Regions from separate parts of the Halobacillus amylolyticus genome, predicted to be linked through region 1. Evidence: riboswitches for the same ligand, from Rfam matches in the RefSeq annotation. Region 1 holds a riboswitch; each other region holds the start of a gene.
The links. A riboswitch is a leader RNA that binds a small molecule or an ion and turns the genes downstream of it on or off. The one in region 1 is predicted to bind cobalamin.
Positions count from the first base shown of each region.

Region 2: linked by a shared signal. The riboswitch ahead of MUO15_RS14805 (ABC transporter substrate-binding protein) and the one ahead of metE (5-methyltetrahydropteroyltriglutamate--homocysteine S-methyltransferase) in region 1 are both predicted to bind cobalamin.
Region 3: linked by a shared signal. The riboswitch ahead of MUO15_RS04545 (hypothetical protein) and the one ahead of metE (5-methyltetrahydropteroyltriglutamate--homocysteine S-methyltransferase) in region 1 are both predicted to bind cobalamin.
Region 4: linked by a shared signal. The riboswitch ahead of MUO15_RS18885 (acyl-CoA thioesterase) and the one ahead of metE (5-methyltetrahydropteroyltriglutamate--homocysteine S-methyltransferase) in region 1 are both predicted to bind cobalamin.

Region 1 covers NZ_CP095075.1:1,952,370-1,960,123, forward strand. Annotated here, with positions in the region: gene MUO15_RS10115 (alkaline phosphatase D family protein) at 1-867, shown strand, start outside; gene sppA (signal peptide peptidase SppA) at 1,113-2,111, shown strand; gene MUO15_RS10125 (RDD family protein) at 2,128-2,664, shown strand; gene metE (5-methyltetrahydropteroyltriglutamate--homocysteine S-methyltransferase) at 2,736-5,048, opposite strand; cobalamin riboswitch at 5,193-5,397, opposite strand; SAM riboswitch class I at 5,473-5,584, opposite strand; gene MUO15_RS10135 (YdhK family protein) at 5,830-6,411, shown strand; gene ppc (phosphoenolpyruvate carboxylase) at 6,748-7,754, opposite strand, start outside.
Region 2 covers NZ_CP095075.1:2,863,624-2,871,377, forward strand. Annotated here, with positions in the region: gene MUO15_RS14785 (aldehyde dehydrogenase family protein) at 1-98, shown strand, start outside; gene MUO15_RS14790 (CynX/NimT family MFS transporter) at 247-1,455, shown strand; gene MUO15_RS14795 (alpha/beta fold hydrolase) at 1,619-2,437, opposite strand; gene MUO15_RS14800 (N-acetylmuramoyl-L-alanine amidase) at 2,789-3,694, opposite strand; cobalamin riboswitch at 4,031-4,213, shown strand; gene MUO15_RS14805 (ABC transporter substrate-binding protein) at 4,359-5,348, shown strand; partial or broken gene MUO15_RS14810 (FecCD family ABC transporter permease) at 5,341-6,365, shown strand; gene MUO15_RS14815 (ABC transporter ATP-binding protein) at 6,362-7,246, shown strand; gene MUO15_RS14820 (adenosylcobinamide amidohydrolase) at 7,246-7,754, shown strand, end outside.
Region 3 covers NZ_CP095075.1:857,506-865,259, reverse strand. Annotated here, with positions in the region: gene MUO15_RS04555 (bifunctional 2-methylcitrate dehydratase/aconitate hydratase) at 1-1,034, opposite strand, end outside; gene mmgD (citrate synthase) at 1,126-2,241, opposite strand; gene MUO15_RS04545 (hypothetical protein) at 2,308-2,544, opposite strand; cobalamin riboswitch at 2,713-2,912, opposite strand; gene MUO15_RS04540 (helix-turn-helix domain-containing protein) at 3,120-3,929, opposite strand; gene MUO15_RS04535 (hypothetical protein) at 4,361-4,744, shown strand; gene MUO15_RS04530 (hypothetical protein) at 4,931-5,272, shown strand; partial or broken gene MUO15_RS04525 (ATP-binding protein) at 5,639-5,812, opposite strand; gene MUO15_RS04520 (Rqc2 family fibronectin-binding protein) at 6,438-7,754, opposite strand, start outside.
Region 4 covers NZ_CP095075.1:3,751,558-3,759,311, reverse strand. Annotated here, with positions in the region: gene MUO15_RS18900 (MurR/RpiR family transcriptional regulator) at 1-241, shown strand, start outside; gene MUO15_RS18895 (FN3 associated domain-containing protein) at 317-3,427, opposite strand; gene MUO15_RS18890 (DsbA family oxidoreductase) at 3,751-4,476, shown strand; gene MUO15_RS18885 (acyl-CoA thioesterase) at 4,564-5,037, opposite strand; cobalamin riboswitch at 5,174-5,360, opposite strand; gene MUO15_RS18880 (hypothetical protein) at 5,503-5,877, opposite strand; gene MUO15_RS18875 (LCP family glycopolymer transferase) at 6,084-7,016, shown strand; gene MUO15_RS18870 (TrkH family potassium uptake protein) at 7,464-7,754, shown strand, end outside.

The sequences.
Region 1 (7,754 bases):
TATCAAGCGTACTATGAACATATGCCGCTCCGTAAATCATCTATGCCTCATGGTGCAGATATGCAGTTATATCGCAGCTTTTCATACGGTGACTTAGCGGATTTCTTTGTACTAGATACTCGACAATATCGCTCAGACCAGGCGAATGGAGATACAAGTTCTTCACAGACAGCGGAGTCGTTAGATCCATCCCGTACCTTGCTAGGCGAAGAACAAGAAAGTTGGTTGCTTGATAAGCTTAACAACTCCCAATCGAATTGGAACGTGATGGCACAGCAAATCTTTTTTGCAAAAAGGAACTATGGACCAAGTCAGGAAGAGCCATTATTCAGTATGGACGGTTGGGACGGGTACACTCCGGCCCGTCAGCGAATCACAGACTTTGTAGATAGTAAAAAATTAAATAACTTGATCGTGCTTACTGGTGATGTCCATGCAAACTGGGCGTCCAACTTGCTCGCAGACTTTAATGATTTGAAATCTCGTGTTTTGGGAGTTGAATTTGTCGGAACCTCCGTTACGTCAGGTGGAAATGGAGCTGATAAACGTGCTGATACCGACCGAATTCTAGCACAGAATGAACACATCAAATTCTTTAACGATTATCGCGGTTATGTTCGCTGCCAGGTCACCCCTACACAATGGAAAACAGACTACCGTGTCCTTCCTTTTGTCACAAACCCGGGCGCTGATATATCTACAAGAGCATCCTTTGTATATGAAAAGGACCAAGCAGGATTGAAAGAGGTATCTGCAACGGTAGTTCCACAAGGTAAACAATCGTCCAATGAAGTGGAAGATGATCGTCATCAAGCCCATGACCGTGCACACAAAAAACAACTAAAAAAAGAAAGACAACCAAATTAAAATACAATTACCCAGATGAAAAGCAGAATAGACTTGGAAAGAGTAGACGGGGGGACTCGCCTACTCTTTTTTTGAACAGAAGAAGGTCATTATTCAAGAAAGGCGAACATTATGCCCAAGTGATGTTAACTCATATTTAACGAAACCTTTCGCTATTCCAATCGTATGAATAGAATGTTCGGGTCTAGATATCCTGATAAGGTACAATTTAGTCATTGTACACCATTATCGAAAGGGGATTACATATGAACAAACGTATTGTTGCAAGTATCATCGCCGCGAGCATACTGTTGATCGCGATTGCATTCCAAAGTATCGGCTTTTTCATGAATAAAAGTTTTTCTGAAAACACGGCATCGATGCTACCAAGCAACCAAAAGCTAGAAGAAAAAGTCATCGAAAGAGGATCGGCTACCAAGCGGATTGCTCAAATCAACCTAGAAGGTACGATTATGAACAACCCGGGATCAAACCCTAATCCTTTCGGGGGCGGGGGCTATCAACACGAGCAATTCATTGAAAGGCTTGAGACCATTAAAGAAGATAACACCATCAAAGGTGTGCTCCTCTACGTGAATTCACCAGGTGGCGGCGTCTATGAAAGTGCCGAAATCCACGAGCAATTGCTCGAAATCAAAGACGCTGGCAAAACAATTTACGTCTCCATGGGAGGAATGGCTGCTTCAGGAGGCTATTACATCTCAGCACCTGCACATCGAATTTTCGCCTCAAACGAAACGTTCACAGGTTCTCTCGGGGTCATTATGCAAAGTATCAACTACCAGGAATTAGCCAATAATTTTGGTGTGAAGTTCAATACATTTAAAAGCGGAGAGTTCAAAGATATCATGAGCCCGACGAAACCAATGTCAGAGGAAGAACGCCAAATCATCCAATCTCTTGTCGATGAATCCTATGAAGAGTTTGTCGATGTCATTGCAGAAGGACGCAACATGCCGGAAGACAAGGTTTATGACCTTGCAGATGGCCGCATTTATTCGGGGAAGCAAGCTGTCGAGAACGGCCTCGTGGACGAAATTGGCTTCAAGGATGACGCATTGAGTGCTTTGAAGGAAGAAATCGGCGGAGATCCACAAGTAATTGAATATAAGAATAATAGCATTGGGTCCTTTTTCGGCCTGCCGCTGGCGAAAAGTTTGCTGCCGAACAGTGAAATCCGCTTCATCGAACAGCTGATCAGTAACCGCCAAGGTCCAACATTAATGTATATGTATAGCGAATAAAGGAGGGGTGGAAAATATGGAGACTACCGAACAACAAACAGCAGACATGACAGTCATGAATATGTTCAAAAGCCAAAAAAATGATATCCAACGGGTGTTATATGCCGGATTCGGGACCCGTCTCGTCGCCTATTTGATTGATCTGATTGTCATTTGGGGAGTGAATTCCATTGTGACAAGACCGCTCCTCAACTTATTCAATCTCGAGGAAGCTAAACTCTGGATCAACATGTTCAGTGCTTCGAACATTATGACATCCATCATCTTTTTCCTTTATTTTATCCTGATGACAAAGTTTTTTCGGGCGACACTCGGAAAGATGATCCTCGGCTTATCCGTTGAATCGTTGACGAGTAAACCACTCACAAACGTGCAGGTCATTTTTCGTGAATGTATTGGCAGATACATCAGCATGGCGCTCTTCGGCTTACCCTACTTGGTGGTCGCCTTTACGAAACGCCACCAGGGGATCCATGACTTGTTCGCTGACACTTCCGTGATTAAAAATAAATTTAAGCGGCTTAATGATTCAATCGAAAAAGAGACCGAATAAGCTAGATAAACAAAGCCTGCTTCCTGGTTAAGGAGCAGGCTTTGTTTTGTATCAAGTTCCTGTTGTTATCCTTACTTTTTAATAATTAATACTTCATCATTAATTTTCTCTCGAATTTGCCGGGCTACTTTAACCATGTTTCTAAGAGCATCCGTTGTTTCGTTAATTCCTCTTGTTTTCAACCCACAATCAGGGTTAACCCAAAATTGTCTCGGGTGAAGTACTTTTAATGCACGCAGGATATTGCTCTCCATTTCTTCCACTCCTGGTACCCTTGGACTATGGATGTCGTAAACTCCTAGACCAATCCCTTTTTCATATGACTTTTCCTCAAAATCAGAAATTAATTCTCCGTGACTTCTGGCGGCTTCTATAGAAATGACGTCAGCATCCAATTGGTCAATGGTGTCCATAATTTCCCCGAACTCGGAATAACACATATGTGTATGGATTTGAGTCTCATCTTGAACAGATGATGTGGCAAGCTTAAAAGCGTAAACGGCTTCCTCCAAATATTCTTTTTGTTTTTCAACCTTTATCGGCAGGCCTTCTCGTAAAGCCGGTTCATCCACTTGAATCATGTTAATGTTATTTTCTTCTAAAAAACTAATTTCCTTTTGCAGGGCTAAGGCAATTTGTTTAGTAACTTCAAATTTGCTGATATCTTCACGGACAAACGACCAATTTAAGATGGTGATAGGACCAGTAAGCATACCTTTCACAGGTTTTTTGGTTAGAGATTGAGCGTATGTGATTTCTTTGACTGTCATCGGTTCTGTGAGAGACACATCTCCATAAATGACGGGAGGTTTGACGCAGCGGGAGCCGTATGACTGAACCCATCCGTATCTGGTAAAGGCAAACCCATCCAGTTTTTCACCAAAGAATTCTACCATATCGTTACGTTCAAACTCGCCATGTATGAGGACGTCAAGCCCGATTTCCTCCTGGCGTTTAATCCATTCGGAAATGTTGTCTTCAATAAACGATTGATAATATTCATCAGACCACTCCCCTCTTCGCCATTTCAGCCGTGCCTGACGAATTTCTTTCGTTTGTGGGAGACTGCCAATCGTTGTTGTTGGCAATAATGGAAGCTCGAAATAATCTTGATGTATTTTCTGGCGACTGGAATAGTGGGTTGGACGTTTTGGTTCAATATCTTTCCATAACTCCACTTCTTTTTGAACATCTTCTAGATTTCTGCTCGAAGACTTCCAAAGTAATTCAATACACCGAGTACGTTCTTCTATATGTTTTTCAATCGTATGTCTACCATGGTTTAGACCTTCTGTTAACACTGTCGCTTCTTCAAGTTTTTGATCAGCAAATGATAGTGCATTTTTTATGACAGGGTCTAAATCCTCTTCGGTGGTTACAGTTACTGGAACGTGTAACAAACTGCAAGAAGGCTGTACGATGAGCCGATCTTTTTCAACTTTTGAAAGTATGTTTTCAAGTTGTGCGTATTTTGTGTCTAAATCTTCACTCCATATGTTGCGGCCGTTAATTACCCCGGCTGCGAGATACTTATCCTTAGGAAAGCCATGCTTTTTCAGTGATTCTAGATTAGCTCCCTGATCATGGACAAAATCAAGGCCTATCCCAGCAACTGGAAGGGAAACGACCTCCTGGTAATGATCAACGGATTCAAAATACGTTTGGAGAAGAATCTTTACACTTGAAACACCGTTTTGCATAGAGTCATATACTTCCCTGAATAGATGTAAATCATCCTTGGTCATCGGTGTTGTCAGAATAGGTTCGTCCACCTGCACCCACTCAGCACCAGCTCTTTCCAGCTCATAAAGAACTTGTATGTAGAGAGGAACAAGTCTTTTCAGTAGCTTTTTAAAATCTTTCTGCTCATAACCTTTCGCTAATTTTAAAAATGAAACAGGTCCCAGTATAACTGGCTTTCCTATGATACCTAGTTTTTCTTTGGCTTCCAAAAAGTAAGGTAACAGTCGATTCTCCGTAAGTGTTGGTTGAGCATCCGAGTCAATCTCAGGTACAATGTAGTGATAATTTGTGTTGAACCATTTGGTCATTTCAGATGCCACTGCTTCATGATTCCCTCGGGCGATATCAAAATACAAGTCTATTGGCACTTCCCCGCCCTTGTGCTTAAAACGGTTGGGTATAAAACCAAACATAACTGCCGTATCAAGCACATGATCATATAGACTAAAATCACCAATAGGAATGAGATCGCTCCCAATGTCCTGTTGCTTTTGCAAATCGTTTGTCCTTAGCGTCTCCATTTCTGACAAAAATTCACTTTCAGTTATGTTTCCATTCCAAAATTGTTCCAGTGCTTTTTTCCACTCTCTCTTTTCGCCTATTCTTGGATAACCAATCGTTGAACTTAATACCTTTGTCATTCTCATTCCTCCATTTAAGTTTTTTCCAGCTAAATAAAAAAATCTCCCTTTATAAAGAGAGATAGTCATGCAGCATTGCCAAATTCAAACCGTGAAAACAGCCTGAACACGTTACGCTCATAACACCCCCCTATACCTCGTAGGTTTAGTGCATTGCCTCAGGCAGGTCTCCTGACTCATGATCTTCACTCCCCTGCGCCTTCCCATCCTTTTCTAACAAAAAGGTAGTGACATTTCTTGCAGGTAGCTCCCATTTACAGTGGCGGGACCGTGTCGGATTTTCACCGAGCTTCCCTTTTAAGTTGAATAGATTTTTCACCTAGACAACACCTGAGTAATCAACATATCTAGTTTTCTATGCATGTATGTGTATTAAAAAAGAAAAAGCCTCTCCATATTTAGAGAGGCTTACACATGCGTACCCCTCTTATTTCCCAAAGCATTTGCTTTGCTGGAATTAGCACATTATCAACGACTAAACGCTGACAGGTTGCCGGGCATCATCGGGCCAGTCCCTCCGCCTCTCTGAATAAGAGTTTCAATTTAATTGGTTAAAGGCATACTAGCATGGAGGGAAAGAACTGTCAATATTTTCACACAATATAAAATATAATATCCATTTCTTAATGTATATAAAAAATCCAACTTGTGCTTAGCCAGTAAAATGATACGAATAATAAAAAACAGTTTACCTATATACTATACAGGGGTATTGTACAAGGAAATGCTTTGCCATTGCTGATAAGGTCCCTAATCTAAGTAATTTTAAAGGAGGATGAACATGAAGCGTAAAAAAATAATGATGGGAATTATTCTACTCACCTCTGCATTGCTGCTAGCCGCATGTGCCAGTGATAGTGAAGAGCAGAGCCAGACGGAAAATGAAGAAAACACAAACATGGAATCCAGTTCTGATGAACATATGGAAATGGACCACTCCAGTTCAGGTGCAGTCCCTGATGATTTGGAAGCAGCAGAGAATCCAACCTATGAAGTTGGAAGTCAAGTAATGATCGAAAAAGGTCACATGAAAGGAATGGAGGGTGCTGAAGCAACTATAACCGGCGCCTACGATACTATCGCCTATGCTGTTTCTTACACACCTACTACTGGCGGTGAGCGAGTTGAAAATCATAAATGGGTCATTCATGAAGAAATTGAAGACGCCGGTGAAGAAAAGCTAAAACCCGGAACAGAGGTTACGTTGGATGCATCACATATGGAAGGCATGGACGGGGCCACTGCCGAAATTGAATCTGCCCAACAAACAATAGTATATATGATCACCTATACCCCAACTGCTGGTGGTGAGAAAGTAACCAACCATAAATGGGTAACAAAAAGTGAATTATCTGCTGAATAACATTTGAACAAAATGAACGGACTTTTCAACACACCTAAAGAGCTTATTCCTAAACTGGATAAGCTTTTTTAATTTAAACGTAAAAGAAGTTAAGCTAAGAAAAATGTTCATTATTTTCAGTGGTTACGTCCGGGCATTGTAACACCAGAAGAATTATTCTACTCAAATTCATTTGGTTTCTACCCAAATATTCGATGATTCTACCCAAAATAGGTAGGATTTTGACAAAATTTCTCAGGAATCTAACCGAAATAGTTAAGATTTTGACCAAAACAGAAGGTATGCTTCCCTAATCAAAAAAGCTGTCGGCCTTAGACCGACAGCTCCCTATCAAGATCAACCCGTATTACGCAAACCTGCCGCAATACCACTGATCGTGAGTAATACTTCTGTGAGTGTATCTTCATTTTCATTTCCTTTTTGACGAAGATCCTTGATAAGTTCTACTTGTAAGAAGTTCAATGGATCAACGTATGGGTTACGCAGCTTGACCGATTCCTGAATCGTAGGCTGCTGGTCGAGAAGTTCGTGATCACCTGTGATTTGTAAGAGAACCTGTTTCGTCGTATTGTATTCTTCAACGATAGTTTGAAAGATACGTTCACCAAGAACTTGATCATTCACTAGAGCCGTATATTCTTTGGCTGTGTGAATATCTGCTTTGGTTAAAGCCATTTGCAGATTGTAAATGGTGGAGCGGAAGAAAGGCCAGTTCTCATACATTTGCTGCAATTGCTTTAAGTGATCATCACTTTGGGAGGCATAGTTTACCAATCCTGTACCAGAAGCATACCACGCTGGAATTAGCTGGCGATTTTGGGTCCAGGCGAATACCCATGGGATCGCTCTTAAGTTTTCAAACTTCATGCTGTCCTTCCGTTTCATAGGACGCGAACCAATATTCAATTCACTAATTTCTTGAAGCGGAGTCGCTTCATTGAAATACGTTAGGAAGTCTTTATCTCCAAAGACAAGCGATTGGTATTTTTCTAGAGAGACGTTCGCGATCTCTTCCATGGCTTGTTCCCACATTTCCTCACGGTTGTGTGCTTGTTCCGACTCTTTGGATACATGGGCCGCTCCTTCAACCAAGGTGGAAACACCCTGTTCAAGACTACGGTAGGCAATATCTGTCAGCAGGTAGCGTGATGACAGCACTTCACCTTGTTCAGTAATTTTCACGCCGTCACCTAATGTTTCAGCAGGCTGTGATAGAATGCTTCGATTTAACGGACCACCGCCGCGTCCAAGCGAGCCGCCGCGTCCATGGAAGAATTTCAAACCAATATTATAATCTTTGGCCATATCATGGATTTCTTGCTGGGCCTTATAAAGTCTCCAGT
Region 2 (7,754 bases), 910 kb from region 1:
GTGGCCTAGGTCGATTTGGAAATCCATGGGTGATTGATGAATTTACTAAATTGAAGTGGGTATCGGTCCAGGAAGAATACCGAAAATTCCCATTTTAGCTAAGAGGACAAATACACTTTCTAATGGTGTATTTGTCCTCTTTTATTTATATACAGAAAGAAGGTACTTTGGGAAGGAGTATAGAAGAAGGATTGTTATGAAAAATAAATGGTTATAAATTTACTTTACGGATAGGGAGTCATACATATGGGAACAAAACCCCAGCTTAATACAAAAAAGGCATTATCTATCATTGGTATCATTTTTGTTGCCTTTAACTTGCGTCCAGCCATAACATCTGTTGGCCCGCTAATTAGCTCGATTATGAAGGATATCGGGATTTCCAACGCTGCTGCGGGGTTCATTACAACCCTGCCACTCCTGTCGTTTGCCGTTTTCTCCTTGCTTGCCCCTAAGCTGGGTTACCGATTCGGATATGAACGAATGGTTTTTATTGGCTTATTGACATTAATAACGGGAATCGTTATCAGGTTTATCTCACTGACATTCACATTGTTTGCAGGAACTGCTTTAATTGGGATCGGGATTGCTATCTCAAATGTGTTGCTGCCTGGTATTGTGAAAGGGAAATATCCTCAAAAGGTTGGGTTGATGACAGCTGTTTATACAACATGTATGTCCGTGTTTTCAGCAATAGGAACTGGACTAAGTATTCCCTTAGCCAAAAATTTAGGTCTAGGCTGGGAAAAAACATTATTATGTTGGGCTTCGTTAGCCTTGTTAGCAGCAGTTGCATGGCTGCCCCAACTACGCAAACCATCGAAATTTAATGACGTGAAAACATCTACATTACAAGGAAATTCAATATGGCGTTCCAAAATCGCCTGGCAGGTGACCATTTTTATGGGGTTACAATCTTTTTTATTTTATTCCATGATTGCGTGGTTGCCTGAAATTCTTAATGGGCGGGGTCTAAGCATCTCAACAGCAGGTTGGATGGTATCAATCATGCAGCTAACAGGTCTTCCAATAACCTTTCTTACTCCTGTCCTTGCTGCTCGCTTCCACAGTCAAAGAGGGATTGTAGGTTTGATTGGTTTTCTTTATACTGCAGGGCTATTGGGAGTTCTGTCCGGTAGCAGCATTGGCGTGCTGACTGTCAGTGTCATGCTGATGGGAATTGGCCAGGCAGCTTCGATTAGTTTAGCCCTAACGTTACTTGGGCTTCGGACTGCCAATGCCCAGCAAAGTGCTGCATTGTCAGGAATGTCTCAATCAGTCGGGTATTCGCTTGCGGCGGTGGGCCCAGTATTGATCGGCATACTGCTGGATGTTACGGCATCCGTGACCGTACCGTTACTGTTGTTCATTGCCATTATTATTGTGATGGTGACAGCAGGTCTTGGAGCAGGGAGGAATCAGACGGTTTTTAACGAGAATAGGGCTTACGATTAGTCAAAGCTTCAACGTAGCACTCTTGTGATATGAAGCTTTCCTTCCTGGCTCAACTACTGAATAGTAATGTAGCTAAAGGTACATAGAGCTACAAAATGATTTCACTATAAGAAGGTCTTAAGCGAACACTTGGGGGCGCTGTAATAAGGTGGATCTTTGAAAGTTACCCAATAAAGCCGGCCAGTTCATGATTAAATTTTTCCATCTCACAATAGAATAATCCATGACCACTATACATAAAAGGAACGAGTTCTGACCCCTTGATCCCTGCTTGCAGCGCTTCGGCAAGTGTGAAGGGGCAAATCTCATCATGTACACCATGGAAAATGCCAGTAGGTACATGAATCTTGGACATATCTTGCCATAACTCTTCATCACGGAGGGAAACCGCAGTCTTCGCTGTTGCATTTCCAGATGCCGTGAGTCCTAATCCCTGAAACCATTCTTTGAAGCTTTCTGTTATATTTTGATAGAAAAACATTTTCCCAAAGTTATGCAGCATTTCGGGGCGATCAGTATAGGTAGCCTTAATTAATTCATTTACTCTTTCCTTTGTAATAGTGGTTAGTCCATAAGGGTAACCTTGACGTTGGGTAAAGATGGGTGCTGCTGCTGCGATAAGGGCAAGTTTAAAAATCTTATGCCCCGCATGACGAGCCATATATCGAATGGCAATAGCTCCGCCCATAGAGTGCCCGGTAAGGGTGACATGTTCAAGCTTTAATGTGTCAATAACCGAACGAATATCATCTGCTAGACGATCATAAGAATATCCAGTCCAAGGATTATCCGATTTGCCGAATCCGCGTAAATCAACACCTATGCAGCGATAACCTGCTTTTGGAAGTTGGTCGTACTGATACTCAAATACTCGATGGTTGAGGGGCCATCCGTGTATGAATAAGATTGGCTGGCCGTCTTCTGGGCCGTAGTCCTCTATATAAATATTCACATTATGTTCAACAGTAATGTAATATCCCATCTAAGCCCTCCCATATTATTATTCTTTCGGCACACTTTACACTTTATTAGCAGGTGTCGGATTTTATGAAAAAACCTCTAAATATAGCAATTGTCTATTGACCTTAGTGTGTAAAATATTAGTAGTGGTTATAAGGTATGTACCCATTTGAAAATGATTGTGACATGAATAAGACACCGTATCAAAAGTAATGAAGAAGGATGTTTTATTTCAGAAAATAAAATGGTGATGGAAGTCAGTAGGAAGATTTCCATCACCATTTTAATCAAGGCTTCTATGATAATCATATAGCAATCTGCTTAGATATTTTAGAGGGCCGGAAACAGCCATGCCCCTATATATCTTCAAAGACTAATACTCCTCTATGCCCTTGACAATGCCCTTCGCTATTTGCTCGCGATAATCTTCGCTTTTTAACAACTCGGCATCCTCTTTATTCGAGACAAACCCAGTTTCTGCAAGAATCGCTGGCATATTAGTATGACGCAAAACAAAGTAATCTGCTTTAAACACCCCGCGGCTCAGGTTGCTAGTTTTAGAGATAACGTGTTCCTGGACTAAGTCTGCAAGGTTTCTTGCTTTTGAACCCCCTGCACTATAAAAGGTTTCAATACCTTTAGCACTGGAGTCATGGTACCCGTTGGCATGAATACTAATAAAAAGATCAGCCCCCCAGGTATTGGCTTGTTTTGCACGATTTTCAAGGGTAACAAAGGTATCATCTGTCCGCGTCATTAAAATATCATAACCTTTTTCAAGTAGTTTAGACTCAACGCGCTTAGCAATGTTCAGAACGACGTCTTTTTCCTGAAGAGAGTTCCCGATGGCACCGGGATCTTTGCCTCCATGACCAGGGTCTAGAACAATGCGTTCGACGTCCTGAGTTTCGGTTTGATTAGGGTTTATCTCCCTGAATTCGTCTGTTTTTTTCACATCTTTCTCTTCTACTTGTTTTTCTTCCTCAATGCGATCCCAAGCAACTTCTGATAGAAAGGCTGTGCTCACAAACCCTAGTTCTCCTTGGTAAGTGATTTGCCCCCACCCATTTCCAAGTTCAATATATTCCACTCGTTGCCCCGGTAAGAGACTTCCGATGACCTTAGCATTCAAACTAGGCGCTTGCCGTACATTTAAGGATGACTGGGTGTCAACTTCGCCTGTTTGTGCGGCTTCAACTGGCTGGGCAATCGTCAGTGCAGATATAACGATTAGTACAAAAGAAAGAACCACCGTTATGAAACGCGTTCTCATGTTCATAGATAACTCCTCCCGACTATTAAAAGTGAAAACTTTTATTCTATGAAAAACTGAATCATACTATTAATCTTGGTCAAGTTTTCAATGATCTATTCATCATAAGGCTGTTAAATCTAATCTAGGATTATATATGGTTAGCATTATTCAAAAGTTATGCTTCATGAGCAGTTTATCTCTGACTCACTGGACAAATAAATATTATAGCTATTAATACTGAACAATGAATATTTATATAATGTAGTGAACCATGTTGTCACATGCCATAAGGAAAATATTTGACAAAAAAGTCTAAAAACCAAGCATTTTTTCATAATCTTTAGTAGAATAATAGATAGTTGAATAGGCGAAGAAACAGGCGTGATGTGATTCATCACTTAATAGGGAAGTTGGTTCAAATCCAACGCGGTCCCGCCACTGTATTTGAGAGCAACCTGCACGATTCCACTGTGTGATAAACATGGGAAGGAGCAGGAAGCCATGACCATAAGTCAGGAGACCTACCTGTTTTTCTCACCAATAACCTACGCGGATAGGAGGTGTATAGTAAAAAAGGAGGCTGCCTGCATGTACTTAAGCAGCATGCAAAATCCTTTGTGTACACATCTTCAATGCGAGATGTGTTTTTTTGTGCTCAAAAACTTTTTATTACAGGGGAGAGAGGAACTTGAAACGACTATCGAATTACATATTTATGCTTCTAATGACGATTGGATTGCTAGTAGGCTGTGCAAGCAATGAGGGATCGAGTCAACCAGAGGAAAACCAGAATGAGAAAGGTACTAATTCAGAAGAAGCGCAAGGACAGGCATCGACTTATCCTCTGACTGTGGAGGATTCTACAGGGAACGAGGTTGTCCTAGAGGAAGACCCTGAAAGAATTGTATCTCTTATTCCAAGTAATACAGAGATTGTGTTTGCCCTTGGTGCAGGGGAAGAGGTTGTAGGGGTCTCTGACAATGATAATTACCCTGAGCAGGTGAATGAGATTGATAAGGTTGGCGGGATGCAAATTAATACGGAGAAAGTTCTATCATTAAAGCCTGATCTCGTGCTTGCACACGGTTCAAGTGCTCATAATTTCCAGGCAGCGATTGATCAAATCAGAAATGCTGGGATTCCAGTTTATGTGGTTAAGAATGCTTCCGATTTTAAAGGCGTTTATGAAACGATTCAATCAGTTGGTAAATTGGTAGATGAGCAGGAAAAAGCCGAGAGCATCGTAACAGGGATGAAAGAGAAACTTAAAGGAATTAAAGAAAAAGCATCTGACATCAAAGATCCTAAAAGTGTATTTGTAGAAGTGTCTCCGGCTCCGGAAATTTATACAACTGGAACGGGTACATTCATGAATCAAATGCTCCAAGCGATCAACGCCGAGAATGCTGCTGCTGGCCAAGAAGGATGGGTGAAAATGAATGAAGAGGCTATTATTAACTTACAGCCAGATGTCATCATTACGACCTATGGCTATTACACAGAGAAACCTGTAGAAAAAGTGCTTTCTAGAGAAGGTTGGGAAGAAGTACCCGCAATCGAAAAGAAACAGGTCTATGATGTTCACTCTGATCTTGTTACACGTGCGGGTCCGCGCTTGATTGAAGGGGTAGAGCGGTTGGCTGAAGCTGTTTATCCGGAAACGTTCGGTGATGAATAAACCAGTAGCTTATATAGGGAGCTTAATGATTTTAGTGGGTGCATGGCTGGCAGGAGTAGCTGTTGGCAGTGTACCTATTCCGCTTCCTGTCATTATCGGAGCGATAGCAGAAACGATAAGTCCTTATCAGTCCAATGTTGATCCGATAAATATCAGTATTATTGTGGATGTCCGCTTGCCGCGCGTCGTATTAGCAGGGTTAGTGGGTGCGTCACTTGCAATAGCTGGAGCGTCTTTTCAGGGCTTGCTGCAAAATCCGTTAGCTGATCCTTATACATTAGGTGTGTCTTCAGGTGCGTCTGTCGGAGCAGTATTGGTTTTGTTTGTAGGATTTTCCCTCCCGGTTTTCTCTTCTTTCACACTTCCCATTGTCAGCATTTGTACTGCAGTTCTAACGCTGCTTTTCGTTATTGGGTTTGCACGTATGCTTGATCGTACACTTTCGATTGAAACTCTCATACTGACAGGGATCGTGATGGGGTCTTTTCTCGGATCGGTTATTTCTCTCATGATTGCGCTTACAGGAGAGGAGCTTCGCCAAATTGTCGGCTGGCTCCTTGGAAGTGTAGCGATGCGGGATGGAATCACGTGGGGCTGCTGCTCCCATTTTTTATTGTTGGTGTGCTGCTTCTTTTAACTCAAGGACAGGAATTAAATGCGATGTCGTTAGGCGAGGAACGGGCAAAGCAACTTGGTGTTCCTACCGAGAAAAGAAAAGCGCTGATCTTATTAGCTGCTTCGATCTTAACTGGGGCGGCAGTTGCTGTGTCAGGGACAATCGGCTTCGTCGGTCTAGTCGTTCCTCATATTTGCCGAAGGATTTTTGGTACAGACCACCGTCACCTTATTCCACTGTCTTTAATTAATGGAGCGACCTTCTTAATATTGGCGGACCTCGTATCACGAACGGTTATTGCCCCTGCTGAGTTACCTATTGGGGTGATCACATCGCTCATAGGAGCACCGATTTTTGCTTTTATTCTTTACCAGCAGAGGAAAAAAGGGGCGAGTGTATGATTGAAGTAACCAATATGACGGGTGGATATGAAACTAAGCCCATTGTTGATCATGTCGATTTTCAAGTCAATCGTGGTGAGTTCTTTGGTGTGGTTGGTCCTAACGGAAGTGGAAAAACAACCTTATTTAAGTTGATGAGTGGGATTCTTCCTCTATGGGAAGGGGAGGTGGTTATTGATCGGAAGCCCCTTGAACATTACCCTCGTAAACAACTTGCTCGCAAGGTTGCGACATTGCCCCAGGTTCAGCAGAGCTTTTTTTCCTACAATGTCTATGAAACCGTGATGATGGGACGTTATGCATACCAATCGGGCTTTTTTAAGCAGCCGACCGAGCGGGATAAAGAAGTGGCTGAACAGGTATTAGAGCAAACGGGGCTGACAGATATGTATTCTCTCCCTCTCGACCACTTGAGTGGAGGAGAAAGGCAGCGTGTATATCTGGCCCAAGCCCTTGTTCAGGAACCGGATATTTTGCTGCTTGATGAGCCAACGAATTACCTTGATTTTAGTTATCAAAAACAGCTCCTTGATGAACTGAAACAGTTATCGCTGACAAATCATTTAACGGTGGTGTCGATTTTTCACGACTTAAATATAGCTAGCCTGTATTGTGATCGACTGTTACTGATCGACCAAGGGCAGATCACTCAGATAGGCAAGCCGGAAGAAGTGATGCAAAAGCCCTTACTTGAACGAGTCTATCATTCTTCTATCGATGTTCATGCTAATCCTACGTTATCAAGCCCTCAGATGAACTTGCTGCCGGATTATTTTTTAGACAAAACAAGGACTGCTATCAAACCTGAGCTTGTGGAAGCCACAGAGGAGAAGGTTTTAGTAAGAACCCCCAGCTGCTTAAAACCTTTTCATCAGCTGTGATGGGAGGGGGATTTGGCTGGTATCGGAACTTTGTTAACTATCATGTTGATAAAAGCTTTAATTGTGATTCCCCTTCCCCATTCATGATAGAAAAATGTCAGCAGTGGGGGCTGGCTGAGCATGACACCTTAGCGATGATGACAGCAGCCCACCTACCGGATTATTCGGAACGATTTTTCCAGGGAGACGGTGTCTCTATCTTGATTTTAGTTACAGCTGGGTTAGGTAATGCAGTAGATGTTGTTCACGGGACTAAACGAGTAGCGGAGCATCAGCCTGGGACGGTTAATACATGGATTTTCGTTGATGGTCACCTCTCTGAGCAAGCATTTATTCAAGGAATTGTAACGGCGACGGAAGCGAAGACGCAAGCTTTTTCGAGATGTGAAATTAAAGATCCACTGACAAATACTGCAGCTACAGGAACGTCTACAGACAGTATTATGATTGCGAGTACTCAAACAGGGATACAGCTAGAATATGCGGGGCCGATTACCTTTCTCGGGAG
Region 3 (7,754 bases), 1.1 Mb from region 1:
AAGCAATGGTCGCGGTCCGCTGGATTATGCAGAGGACCTTTCTTATCAATGATTCGAATAGCAGACTCGTGGGTTGTTATTTCTATTTTTTCAATCTCATCCAATCGATCAGTCACTTGATCATGAAGTTGAATCGCTGCTTCGGCTGCCGTTTGCGCATGGAACTCGGCTGGATAAGAAATCTTAAATAAGATATTTTCCATTACATAGGAGTCAAATGGGCGGGCAATCGTCAATTCTTTCCCGTCAAAAAGTACATCCTGGAAACCCCAGCCTGGTGCAGATAATGGGGTTTTGTATCCCATTTCCCCCTTCATCGTCATAAGGGCCAGTCGAACTCCGCGGCTTGTCGCATCCCCAGCAGCCCAAGATTTTCTTGAACCCGTATTTGGTGCGTGACGATATGTTCGAAGGCTGGAGTTATCCACCCACGCTTGGGAAACGGCATTGGCGACGTCTTCTTTGCTTCCGCCTAACATCGCCGTAACGACAGCGGTTGTTGCCACTTTTACATACAAAACATGATCTAAGCCTTGACGGTTCAGACTATTATCTAATGCCAGAACGCCCTGTATTTCGTGCGCTTTTACGATGTACTCCAACACAGAGTCCATCGTAAGAGGTACCTTGGCTTCAGCGACACGCTCGCGGCTTAAGTAATCGGCCACAGCTAAAATGCCCCCAAGGTTGTCAGAAGGATGCCCCCATTCGGCTGCAAGCCACGTATCGTTGTAATCGAGCCAGCGGATCATACATCCAATGTTGAACGCGGCATGGACAGGGTCTAGTTTATACTGTGTTCCTGGCACTTGAACGCCGTTAGGAACGACCGTCCCAGGTACAATCGGGCCAAGGTGTTTGGTGCATTCTGGGTAACGAAGCGCCAGTAAACCACACCCTAAGGTATCCATTAATACATAACGCGCTGTCTTGAGCGCTTCCTCACTCGAAATCGTTCCATTGACCGCATAATCGGCAATTTGTTCCACTACTTGATCTGTTGATTGAGCTGTGTTCATTTTCACTTCTGTCATAACATTCTCCACCTCTCTTTAAAAATATGTACAGTGCCTCTCCGCCCGGTCGCAGCCGATCGGAGAGAAAGAAAAGTCAACTATCGCTTTTTTAAGGGTGAAGCCCACGTGGTCCTGTGTAATGTACGCGAGGTCTAAACAATTTATTATTGGAATGTTGTTCAAAAATGTGAGCACACAAACCTAATGTACGGGATGCGTAGAAGATCGGTGTGTACAGTTCGATTGGAATATCAAGCAAATAATAAACAGGTGCTGCGTAATAATCCAAATTTGGATATAAACCTTTTTCTTCACGTATAAGGGTTTCTCCTGCTTCACACATTTCGAATAAATCCATACGCCCTTTGTCCTCAGCAAGTTCGCGTAAGGCTTCCTTCATCAATGCAGCCCTTGGATCCATTTTCTTCATATAAACTCGGTGACCGAACCCCATCACTTTTTCTTTGTTTTTCAGCTTCTTATAGAGCAGGTAACGGAAACCTTCGATCGTTTCTCCTTCAAGCAGCATATACATGACCGCCTCATTGGCACCGCCATGTAAGTTTCCTTTTAAAGATGCCACGGCCCCAGTTAGAGCCCCGCAAATATCAGCATTCGTGGAGGCGATGACTCGTGCAGCAAAGGTGGAGTTCGGCATTTCATGTTCACTATAGACCATCAATGACTGATCGAAAATAGCTGCTTCACGTGCATTCGGTTCTTTTCCAGTAATCATATATAAAAAGTTATCACTATAAGGTAAGTCTTGTTTAGGCTTTACTGGCTTTTGGCCATGAAGAATATGGTAACTGTTTGCAACGATATTTGGGATTTTTGCCAAAAGAAGAATCGCTTTCTTTAAGTTTTCTTCTTCATTGCGCTCGTTTAACCTCTCATCATATCCTGAAAGCGCTGAAATCCCCGTACGTAATGCATCCATGGGGTGCGTTTTTTCCGGAAGCTGCTCAAACAGCCTAAAGAATTTGGGAGGAAGACGATATTCCTGCTTTAGTTCTTGCTGAAGTGATGCTCGTTCGCTATCATTAGGTAATGAACAATGTAACAAAAGATGGACCAAATCCAGGTATTTCTTTTCCTCCGCCAACTCGATTAATTCATACCCTCTGATCACAATTTCTTCAGCTTCTACATCCAAATAAGAAATGCCCGTTTCTGCAGCAATGACTCCGTCTAGACCGGGTTTATACACAGTTTGTTCTGCCATCAATGACCCTCCTAATATTGTCAACGCTAGGAAACCGCTTACAAAAGAGATGAATCCTTTATCCCTTTATAAGTCCCCATCTTCCTTTTTAGGGGTTCTAAATACCTCTTCATATATTTTCTCATAAGCCTTTTCGAGATTTTGTAAGTACACTTCTTTTTTCTCGGGTTTATATTCCTGGTTCATAACCTCAGCTCTCCACTGTGAATACTTTGTTCGCAATGGACAGCTTTGATCTGTAGCTAAATTGTTCATAATATAAGCTTTAAATAATTGGGAATAATACTCGACTGAACCAAACAAAGGGTACCTCCTCAAGCATGATGGTCACTAGATTTTTTAACCATTAAAAAAACAACTTCCAAAAGAAGTTGTTAAGCTGCGTATATTAAAATAAAACATGGTAATGAAACAAACCATGTAGCATTCCTGCTATTCTCGCCCTTAACACCTCCTGTCCGCGTAGGTTTTAGTGTTCGCTAAAAACAGGCAGGTCTCCTGGCTTATGATCATCGCTCCTCGAACCTTCCCATTTCCATACTCCATGAAAACAGTGGTTTATTCGAATTGCTCCCAAATACAGTTGCGGGACAGCGTCGGGTTCTAACCGAACTTCCCTTTTAAGCAGCTAAATGAATTCACTGAGCTGCACCTATTTCTACACCTATACAATTGTCTTCTTAAATATATCAAGTATTTTAAAAATTAACAAGAGTCCATCAGTTATTTTAATGGAATATTTTAGATGTCAAGTGTGGATGTCTGAGGACTTGTCATATCATTGTGAAGGTAGTTCGAAAAAAAACAGGATTTGAACTAATGTACAAACTAAAGAATTTAGCTTAATAAAATAGATTTCAACAAATAGAATTAAAAAATCAAGCTTCTTCATTTAACCAGTCATAATAAACGTTCGATGGGTCGGCCATGACCTCTTCCCGAACGATTTGAATGAAGGTTTCTTTTAGGCTTCCGTAAAAATAGCCAAGAAATGTTTTCCTGATTAATCCATGATGCTTTGCAAAAACGGATTGTTTGAATGTCTTATTAATCCTCTCGATGTAATATTCAATCGGTTGATTCAGGTTCGCTTTATTATAGGCACGTTGTACACTTTGCCAGGCTGATAAAATCTCCTTCGGTGATAAAAATGGACGAGCGACTTCAATAAAGGTTTCAGGTATGTAAGAAGGTAAATAGTCCGTGTCGAACACAGGTGCGCTTTTTTCTATATGAGTCTTGCTTTGCTCCGTTTCCGTTTCAGGTAAGAGATTCTCCTTAGGGGCATCGCCTTGGTGAGAAGAGGCTTGGGAGACGGGAGCGGACTCTTGTTTGATTTCTGTTTCTGGTAATCGTTCATCCCCATCTGCACGAAATACAAGGATGTTGACTCCTCGTTTCCCGTTTGGCCGGATGGTGGGTACGCGTGTGGGTAGCTGTTTGTTTACTAAGCAATTGATCGCCCGGATTACGGTGCTCCGGCTTTTGTTCGTTTTCTTCTGGATGGTTTCTAGTTTTGCGAAGGAAACACCTGGATATTTTACGGAATGCCGCCAAATATAACGTAAGACGGCAAGGGTTCCTTCTGAAAGTTCTTGTTTGTGGTGGAATAAGAACCCTCGAACGCGGAGGTTCAGTTCTTTCGTATTTGGAAACGATTGAAGGTTGCGAACAGCTTCTATATTCATCTTCCATTCATCCTCATTTCAGTTGGTCTACTTTTATAATCGAAATGAGGGAGCAGGTTGGTGTCGCTTCTGGTCTGAAAATGTGACTTTATTTGGTGCCGATGTTGGATTTCTGTTTCTGTATTTTTTTCAATTCTTTTTTATAAACGTTTTTTCAGCTTTGCTTCCGCCTATATTTCCATCCGTTGAACCGCTTCAGGACGGGAGTTTTCGAGGATCCATACCGTGTCATGTACAGTGTCAGATGGGGTGTCATGAAGCCTGTGTTGGTTTAAGCCCCAGCTTGTAGCCATGCAGACTGATTAAATAACACATTTCTACCAAGTAAAAGCAAACCTCTTCATTTTTTACTACCATGCTCTCTTTTACTTCTCAATAACAACTCTTGGACATACTATATACTAACTATCCGAATAAAATGAGGTTTTAGAATGAAAAAAGTCCTTCTTGGAGTTCTGGCAGTTAGTTCGATTCTTGTAGTCATATTCTTCTTTATGAATAAAAATGAGACACCGCAGAAACAAGTTAATGCAGATGACTCTACAGAAGTTGAAAGTGTAGATAAAACTCAATTTGATCTTAGGAAACAATCTGAATTTGTAGAAGAGGTTGCTGAAAAATTGGAATCTAAAGGCTATAGCTCGACTGGTTTAATCATGAGTCAAGACTACGAAAATGGGATAAACTATATTGTTATAATTTCGGAAGCTGAAAATAAAGGAAAGGCAACAAAAAAGGATATACAACAAACCTTTGAGAAGGTTGCTAAGTCCTATAAGTTAAAGCCATTTACTGTTCAGTTACAGGAAAAGTAACAGTAGAATTGGGATAAGTAATATTAAAAAATAAGATTAATGCTGTATATCAATCCTTCAGTAAAAGGGCGCTTATCTGTAGTAAAGATAAGCCTATTTTTTGTGGAAAAGCATTGAGTTCTTGGGGATGCTTTGAAATAATTGGCATTTGTAATGGTCCACTTAAGTAATTTAGAGGGGGATATTATGAGACAAATAACAATTAGTTTATCTCTTATAATTTTAGGAGTATGTATTTTTGCTGGAGCTTGGATGGTTTCTAGTGCAATAAATAATAGTGCTAGCTTTCAAAAAGGACTTGAACAAGTTAACGTGAATACAAAATCAGAGGAACAATTAATGGGTCATTTAGAATTAAAGGAATATTTAGGTGTAAGTGGCAAGCAATTAGAAAAAATATTGCCAAAGAAAGATGGTAATGTTACAAAAAGTAAAATTCCTTACATAAAAATTGGTTATGAGTATTACTTTCTTGTTAAAGCAATAGATAAGTGGCTAACAGAAACGGAGGCTGAAACATTTCGGTGATATATCTTGATAGAAAGTCTTCCATTAATACGAAGGGCGCGCTTGTTGAACAATCTTAAACAGGGCTATTTAGGCTTAGTATCGGAAGCGAGATGAGCGCAATCTTTCAAAATAGATTGCTCATCTGATCAATCATCTAATAAATCTCTGTTTTTCTTGAATGATTTCTTGAGAGATGTGTAGCACACAATAAACATAAATAATGCTATAAAGAAAGCTGTACTTAAGAGCTCGAAAATCTCCGTTACACTAGAAGGAATGCCATCAATTAATGCATATGTAATTATAAGAAGAACCAAGAAATTAACTGGACTAAAATGTGTAGGAAATGGCATTCATAAATGCATGCCACTTGCCACCTCAATTTTATCGATGTAATAAGGACTTTTTGTATCTAACACTTTCTCCAGTAAAAACAACTAAATGTGAATGATGGTTAAAGCGATCAATGACCGCCTCTATTAATATGGGATCCCCAAAGACGTGATTCCATTGGCCAAATTGTAAATTGGTTGTGGTTATGAGAATCTTAGTCACATAACCACAACCAATATTATAAAGTGAATAAAAAACTTACAGGCTGTCGAGACTTTCTCGACAGCCTGAGGAACTTCCCATCATTTTTTTGCATTTGGTTCTAGATCATTTCTTTATGGCTGGCGTTTTCTTGGTTGTTTCTCTTCTTTCCTTGCATGTTGCTGTGCGTTTTTATTTGAGAGCTTTTTGTTTCCTTGAGCCATGATTTTCACTCCCTTCACTTTTATTATTTCAAAAACCAGTCGTTTTATTGATTGAAATGAAAGAAAACCCTAAAACCTAATAATTCGAGGCTGAATAAAGCACCTTTCAGAACGAGGCAACCGTTGGGTTTCAGGTGGCAACTTAAATGAACTTACATTTCTAATTTAAAAACAAGAAAGCGACTGGAAAGTTATGGTTGGACAAGGTTTTTAAGCTTTATTTGCCCCAAAATGAGTTTTTGTGGAATATTTTTGATTAAACTTTATTCCGAAGCTACACCTATCTAGCTACTAGTGGCGGTTCGGTTCATCTTAATAAACATAAGGTTCGGCGTTCGCCCACGAGCGAAGAATAAAAAAACTTGTAGAAAAACAAGAGTTTCTCTACAAGCTGAAGCCACTTCTTTTTTAAAACGGCTTAATAATTACTTTTTCATTTCCCGAATGATATCAATGTCAGGAGTTACATATAATGTTTGCTGATTGTCGTAGGTAACATACCCGGGTTTTGCACCAGAAGGTTTTTTCACATGCCTGATGAGCGTATAATCCACCGGGACAGAGGAAGATTGGCTGAACTTGCTAAAATAGGCTGCCAGCTGAGCCGCTTCAAACAATACATCTTCTGTCGGTGCTTCATCCTGAATAACGACATGGGAGCCAGGAATGTCTTTGGCGTGCAGCCATGTATCTTTTTTATTTGCCAGACGATTGGTTAAATATTCATTTTGCTTATTGTTTCTGCCGACGTAAATGGATGTTCCATTGCTTGCTGTATAGTGTTCTGGTTTAGGTTTTGCTGGTTTATTTTTCTGTTTCTTAGCCGAGCGCTTTTTCTTCATGTAGCCTTGTTCTCTTAATTCTTCTCTAATCTCTTCAATGTCTTCTTCTCTTGCTGACTCCACTTGCTGAATAAGACGGTCAAAGTAGTCAATTTCGTCTTCTGCTTTCACGATTTCTTTTTGCACAACCTGCTTCGATTTTTTAAGCTTTTGATAGGTTTGAAAATAGCTTTGGGCGTTCTCGCTTGGTGTTTTATTCGGGTTGAGTTCAATGGTTCGCTCGCCTTGATTAGGGTCATAATAATCAACGACTGTGACTGTTTCATCGCCCTGCTTTACCATGTGCATATGTGCTGTGAGCAGCTCACCAGTTCGTTGGTAATCGTCAGCTGATTCTGATTTCTTAAGTGTTGACTCATGCTTTTTGATTTTGCGTTTATTTTTTTCCCGTTCACTTTTCAAAAATTTATGAAGGTCGCCAGCACGTTGTTTGACACGGTCACGTTCGGCTTTACCGGAATAATAGCGGTCGAGCATGTCACTTACCGTGGAAAATGTTTTCCCTTCCTGCTGCAGATAGGTAAGTGGAAGGACGTAGAACTGTTCGCGCTCACCTTTATAAATGATCGGCTGGTAAGTGTGATCAATGATTTGCGCTCTTATGGAAGAATAGACATCCTTAAGCGCTTCCGTTCCTCCTAAATGGGCACGGTGAACAATTTCCTTTGTAAGAACAGGCGAAAATCCCATGACCGTGTGAAGGATTTGTTTATCCATTTTCCCTGCATTGAAGTCAAGCTTTTTCACCAATTGATCGGCCTCAAGCTCTATGGGATTGGTTTTTCCTTGTTCAGGCGGCAGCTTATATGGCTGTCCAGGCATGACGGTCCGATAACGGTTTTGCGAAGGGGGCAGGTGTTTAATACTGTCGATAATGTGCCCTTGATCTGTATCGACAAG
Region 4 (7,754 bases), 1.8 Mb from region 1:
AAATGGGATGAAGACCATCAGTATTACCAAATATGGCTCCTCTGCCATCTCACAGCTTGCTGACATCCCTCTTTACACGTCATCAACCCAGGAGGCGATGATTCGCAGTGCTGCCACATCGTCAAGACTAGCCCAGCTTCACGTTATAGACATCCTATTTATGAGTTATGTATCCAGCTACTATGATGAAGTCATCCAATCACTCGACAGCTCCAGAGCCGCCATCGATGAGCAGAAGTAGAGAAGGATACTGAAAAAAATACCACCTCAGGTCATCCAAAATCTGGATGACCTGAGGTGGTTAATTAAGGAATTATTATTTATGGAAATCGGGGTGTGTTCCTTTTCCTTTTTTTACATGAATCTGGGCTAGAATTGGATCATGGTCACTTGCACGTCCACTTGCTTCAGAAAAGTCGGCATTGATGTGAACCGCATCAATTTTCGTATCTTTTTTCAAGTGGTCACTCACAAGAATATGATCGAGCACCTGAGAATTTCCTTGATAAATATAGGAATAACGATCCTCAGTCGGAAGTTCCTCTATCATATTCGTTAAATCATCGCCCGCGAGTGTTTGCACTGGATCTGAGAAAGTAAAATCATTCAAATCACCAAGCACGACAACATTCTCCCGCTTCACTTCTTCATCAATTTCTTCAACAAAATCATTGACCACTTCGGCTTGCTGGACACGTTGTGCTTCACTTCCAAGTACAACTGGATGTTCCGCTCCAAACAATGCCCCATCGCCACCTTTTGAATTAAAATGGTTCACGATAACGATCACTTTTTCACCATTAAACTTGAATTCAGCAGCCAATGGCTTACGAGAATCATTAAAGGCATCATCCATAGGGGCAACGCGACCTGGGTTCAACGTCAAACCGTCCTTGTTCACTTCAACAGCCGTCACCGCATCGCCCTTCGGCTTATCCGTCAACGACACTCGCTCAGGATTGTAAAGGAAGCCGACACGAATGTTTCCACCCGGCTGGCCGCCATCCATTTTATCAACCGGTGCAATACTAGCAAACTTATAACTTGGTCCACCTGCCGCTTCAATCGCCTTAATCACCGCTTGATAGCTCTCATCCGCAGCAACTGTCCCATCATCTGTCGGACCATTGTTGTCTTGAACCTCCGTCAACCCGACAATATCAGGACCATTCAAATTCTTAACAAGAGCCTCGCCTAAACGAGCGGCTTTCTCCGGATCACTCGCAGCTGAAAAATTCTCAACATTATAACTTGCGACGGTCAGCTTTTGGTTCGAACTCTCAAGCTCCGTCACTTCACGCTCCGTTCCCCCATCCATCAGGTCGGGAAACTCACCCGTCGGACGAATCTTAAAGTTACTGTAATCATAGCTGACAACACCTGTGATCATTTCATTAAAATAATCCCCCGTTACAGCATCGATCCCAAGACCATCAACATCGATCAACAAACGCTCAGGATTATAATCGTCAGGTGTAATCAACAAACCCTCTGCACGCGTAAACTTTTGATCCTCACTTGCCTTACCATACACCGCAAGTTCCTCATATTTTACAGGGGCAGCAACCGTGGCATCTTCAATCCCAATCAACATCCCTTCAAGACTTTCGTAAAAGTCCAAGCCATCCTCTTTGGCATCGAAAGACTCCATCCCATCATTTTCAATCACTTCCGTTGGCTGCTGGCGGTCAACGCCCAACACAATCGGGTCCGGAAGTTCGATTCCATCCGCTAGAACGTTCACTTCTGATGCACTAATTTGTGTTGTCAATAAATCCTCTGCATCGTAGTAACCTTCTTCACGCCACTCTGTCACTTCACCGGCTACTTCAACATGGTCGCCCACTTTTACTGTCCCTGACCGATCGTACACATAAATCCCTTCAGATGTAGCTACATTGTCATCCGGCTGTAAGCTCTGCATGTAAAAGCCGTTCGTGCCATCAAGTTTTGTGACGACACCTTCCACATCTTCCACAACATTTCCTTCATATGGAGATGTATGGCTCGCCCCTTGAATGTCATGAATATCAACATCATCAAAAGGTTTCAACACAGTATAATCGAAGCTAGCTACTGGGCTTACTTCACCGCTTTCCTTAACGACCACTGCTTTAAGCGTTGTATCCTGCTCGATTGCGATCGGTTCTGTGTACTCTTCGCTGCTTCCATTGGGTTCAGACCCATCTGTCGTATAGTGGATCGTCCCATTTGGCTGCGCAGTATAAAGCTCCACTTTTTCACCTATCACAAGGGAACCTGAGGTGGGATTCGCTTGAACAGCGAAAACCTCTTCAACGATATCACGATCGTTCCGCGGAACAAGCTTATATTCATTAAAGCTATAGTTAACGACACCAGAGATTTGCTCATACGTTTTTCCAACTTCTAAAGCATTCTCATCGTTTGGTGTAATGGTAAACGTTCCAGATTCATCCTGAACGGTAAAATCTCCGTAACTATTTTTGGAAAGGACTTCAACCTCTCCGACTTGAACAAATTCTCCTTCAATCGCTTCTCCGTTATCTTGGGAAAATTGCTGGGACGTCACTTTTTCAGGAGTAGGCACACCTGCATCTGGTGTCACAACATCAACATTGGCTGTAGAGGCCAAAATCTGCTGCATGCCGTAATAAGCGGAGAACTCTCCTGTTGCGCTCACCACATCTCCCACTTCAGCAGACAGCCCAGGGGCCCGTACGATGATGCCGCCTGTTTCATCCTGAATGTACAGGTTGGTCTGCCCTCCTGTGTTAAAAGCTGCTGTCGCCACACCTTGAACTTTAACGGTTGATCCAGGTTCACTTGCCCGGGCCTCTGCAATCGATTGCAGTTCAACCGGAGGTACGTCCGTCATTTGGTAGCTTCCCAGATACTCAGTTGTATCTTTAGCATAGCTATCCCATTCTTTTGTCGTATCGAACGTGTCTTCCGTGTTCGTATCGCCAGCGGTCACAGACTCTTTGCGAACGAGCGTAACGTCACCAGCAAATGATTCCTCACTGCCAATTTGGCCAATAGAATCTACGACTGCCCCATCTTTTTTCAATACAATAGGATCGTTTCCATTAAAATTAATCGCTGAATTATTGGTCGCATCCGCACTCGCTAAAATCTCTTCATTCGCACGACTGTTAGCCGCAACAAAAACTTCTCCACTGGCAAGTGTCCCGGATAGATCGAAAGTACCCGTTGGTTCTAATGAGCCATTCGCATACATCTCAATCGTATAGCCAGACAAATTCACCTCACCATCTGTGCCATTGTAAAGTTCAATTGCTTTGTTATAACTGCTGCCCTCTATGTATTCCGAGAAAAATAAATCACTTGGCACTTCGGCCGCATGACTTTGAGGGAGCCCGCTTGAAAATGGACTTAACGCCAATACAGCTGCTAACCCTGTGACGACCGTCTTTTTGAATCTCATTCAATTCCTCCTAAAATAGTGTTGTATAAATCTATCAATCTTCCCCAAGTATAAAAAAGATAATCTGATCATATCTATCCTTTTCATGTAAAAATTACAAATTGCATCAAAATACACAACATAAGACGTCTGACCACTAGAACCATTCCACCTCAGGTCATCCAGAAAATGGATGACCTGAGGTGGAATTCTTCCCCTAATCTGATAATGTTTAACTCGCTTCGATACCTTTCCTTTGAGCAAGGTACAATCAGATTAATGGCATTTCAAAGACTAGGCCCGTAAAATAATAAATGTGAGAGAATAACAATGAGGTGATAAATATGAAAATAGAAGTTTGGTCAGATTTTGTCTGCCCTTTTTGCTATATCGGAAAGCGTCGACTTGAAGAGGCACTTAACCAAGTAACAGACGGTGATCAAACAGAAGTCGTCTATAAGAGCTTTGAACTTGATCCGCAGGCACAGAAAAACACAGGAATCTCAAACGTCGAGAAGCTTGCTGCAAAGTATGGCAAAAGTATAGAAGAAGCACAAGAAATGAATAGAAATATGGAACAGCAAGCAGCCAGCGTTGGACTGACTTATAACCTTGATACAACAGTTCCTACCAATACCTTTGACGCTCATCGTTTGGCGAAATTTGCCGAGACGAAAGGACTGGGGAAAGAAGCAGCAGAACGGTTCTTTCGTGCTGTCCTCACTGAATCAAAGGATGCAGGAGACCACGAAACATTGCTTGAACTTGCTCAAGAAGTTGGTTTAAATGGCGATGAGGCAAAAGAGGTACTAGCGAGCGAACAATATGGTGAGGTTGTGCGTGCGGAGGAAGCTGAAGGAGTGGAGATCGGAGTCCAAGGTGTACCTTTCTTCGTCATCAACCGCAAGTATGCGATCTCAGGCGCTCAGCCTAAAGAGATTTTTGTGGAAAGCTTGCAAAAAGTAATCGATGAAGAAAAAGAAACACCCTCCATCCAAAGCCTAACTCCAGATGGTAAGGATGCAGCTTGCACAGACGAAAGCTGTGAAACCCCAAATAACAACAACTAAGAGGAAGCGTGGTGTTTCCTTCTTTTCTAAATCCTTCCACCCCAGGTCATCCATAATTTGGATGACCTGGGGTGGAATTTTCTGTAATTACCTCAAGGTGGAGCGGTTTTTACGGTGTTCTTTTCTCGCTGGAGCTGTTTCGTACAGTCTCACCTCTTCTTCTGTTTCAGGTATAACTTGGGGAACCGGAGTCGGCCTCCCATTTGAATCGACAGCTACCATTGTAAGAAACGATTCTGTCGTCATTACTTTTTCCCCTTGAAGCAAGTCGTCAGCAAACACTTTTACATACACTTCCATTGAAGAACTCCCTGTATATGTAACACACGCTTCAAGTGTCAAAGCATTCCCAACCTTCGCAGATGATAGAAAATCTACCGAATCTATCGACGCTGTTACAACAACACAGTTCGAGTGTTTCATTGCTGTCAAAGCAGCAATTTCATCAATATAAGCAAGTACCTTCCCGCCAAAAATGGTATCCAAATGATTAGTGTCTGGCGGAAGCACTAGCCGGGTCTGCATCATTTTTGAAGCTTGTACTGGTATAGCATTAGCCATGTTCCTCTCCCTCTCTACACAAAAAAATACACCTTCACTAAAGAAGATGTTTACTGATCTATGAGAATTCAAAAAATGGCACAGCTAGAAAAACTGAAATCTCATCACGTAACACCCTCCTATCTCCCGTAGGAAAAACATGTTCTTCTTTATGGCAGGTCTCCTGGCTCAGAATCAACAGCTCCTCCTCCTTCCCATTTCATTAATAGCGAAACAGTGGAAATTGAAAAGCTTCCTCTTCACAGTGGCGGGACCGCGTTGGAATTACACCAATCTTCCCTTTTCAGCTTCGAAACGAAGCCACCATAAAGCCTGTTAAATTATCGAGGATTACTCCCCTACTATAACTATCTACGAGAACAACCCTAAAGTCAAACATCACTCCATATTCTTCCACCTCAGGTCATCCAGATATTGGATGACCTGAGGTGGAAGAATATGGTTGTTTGTATGTGTAATTTTTAGTCAGCGAACCCATTTCACTATCATTTTGACAATGAAGTAAACCGTGCAAAAAGCTAGAAATCCTAACACACTTACAGCTGCATCATTAAATTCCATGGCACCTCTCCCTGTTATTTTTTGCTGAATCTCAACAGCGAGAACGAATACAAGCACCATGGAAAGTGTAAAGAAAAACGATATTGCCGTTACGCTCCATTTAGCAAGTGCATGAAATACTATATCTACAAAAATTAGCCCTATGATGCCAAGTAACCCAATAATCCAAAAGTGAAGCTCTTTATCAGAAAGATTCCAGCCTAAGGATTCGGAGAGGTTTAAAAATAAATCGTGAAACATATTTACAATCTCTGCCAACAACTGAATCATTTCTCTCATTCCATACCACCTATTTCTTCTTTCCTCAACCAACTTATTAAAAGACTATAGTTCATAGTAGCATATTCCACCTTCATATCGCCTATGAACATTAAATTATACTCTTTTCAATTATTTATAAGTTTCTGATAATGACTTTTACAATAATCACCATTAACAGTATAATAGATAAATAGTTCATGTATTTTACATAATCGAGGTGAATTATGGGACGTAAAGAAACGAAGAAAAAGGAGAGGAAGAAGGGCCGGTGGTGGAAAATTGCGCTGCTCGTCATCGCATTCCTGCTCATAGGCGGAGGGGTCTATGCATTCACGATCTTCAATAACGTCAAAAATACCGTCAATCATAAATTGCACGAAAATGTACCCTCCATAGACACAGCTGTAACAGATAAGAAATTAGACAGTAATGAACCAATCAACATCTTATTGCTCGGTGTAGATGAACGCGAGAACGACCAAGGTCGGTCTGACACAATGATTGTCATGACGCTTGATCCTAATAACGATCAAATGCAGCTCGTAAGCATCCCCAGGGATACAAAAGTAGAAATTGCCGGGGATGGGCGCATTACTCGAATTAATCATGCCTATGCATACGGCGGAAGTGACATGGCGGTTAAAACGGTCGAGAACTTTCTCGATATCAATATCGATTATTATGTAACCATGAACATGGAGGGATTGGCACAACTCGTAAATGCCGTGGATGGTGTCACAGTAAATAATGATATGGCGTTTACTCAAGACGGTTTTCAGTTCCCGAAAGGTCAACTACAACTTTCGGGCGAACAAGCCCTCTCTTATGTACGGATGCGTAAAGAGGATCCCGAGGGAGACTTGGGTCGTAATGAGCGGCAGCGACAGGTCATTCAAGGTATCATTGAAAAAGGGGCTAGCCTGAATATGCTCAGTCAGATTGATGAAGTCATGGGTGTGTTAGGTACTAATATGAAAACAAACATGGAGTTTAGCGATATGCGCCGCCTGGCAATGAATTATAGCAGTGCACGTAAAAACGTTTCCACCTATCAAATGTCAGGTAATGCCATTACAAGCTCAGGAATGTATTTGATTGAAATGCCTGAGCAGGAAGTTCAAAAAACCCATGATATGATCGTTAACTTCGGCTCATAGAACAAAAGAGTAAAATGCCCAGGAAGTGGGGAGACACTTAAGTTCGGAAGTGCACGTTCGGTTGAAACCGGCATGCCCTATGCACCCCGAACTTCTTATCCCGGTTGGGGGAGTGTCCTAAGATAGGCTTGCCCACATTCAGTGGCCGTGACAAGCCTATAACCTCTGAGCAGTTAAGTGCTTCCAGACGATGTGGCCACATGTCAAATTTATCAATAGAGAAGTGTCTTATCACTTAATGATCAACGAGAACACCGTCTACCTACAAAAGGAAACGGTGTTTTTGTTTTACAAAACCAGAGACAGCGCTAAATACCCAGCTCTTTAATAATGAGTGTTCCATTCAACCAGCCAGGGAATGAAAAGTCATTTTTCCCCTATTGTCATTTCGTCATTTTATATATAGAATCCACTACATAGGTTTTGTTTTAGTGAGGAGTAATATCGATGTCGCGTAACAGCCCCATTTTTAAACGTCATTTTATTGATCGTCTATCACCTTTTCAAATCATTGTTCTATTCTATGTTTCAGCTGTTTTCCTATCAACACTGCTTATAAGCCTCCCGTTTTTACATAGAGAGGGAGTCCACTTAAGCTTTATTGATAGTTTATTCACGGGTGTCAGTGCTGTGAGTGTGACTGGGTTATCTGTCGTATCAACAGCGGAAACGTTCAACACGGCTGGGTACTTTGTACTCATGTTCATTCTTCAATTCGGCGGAATTGGTGTAATGACA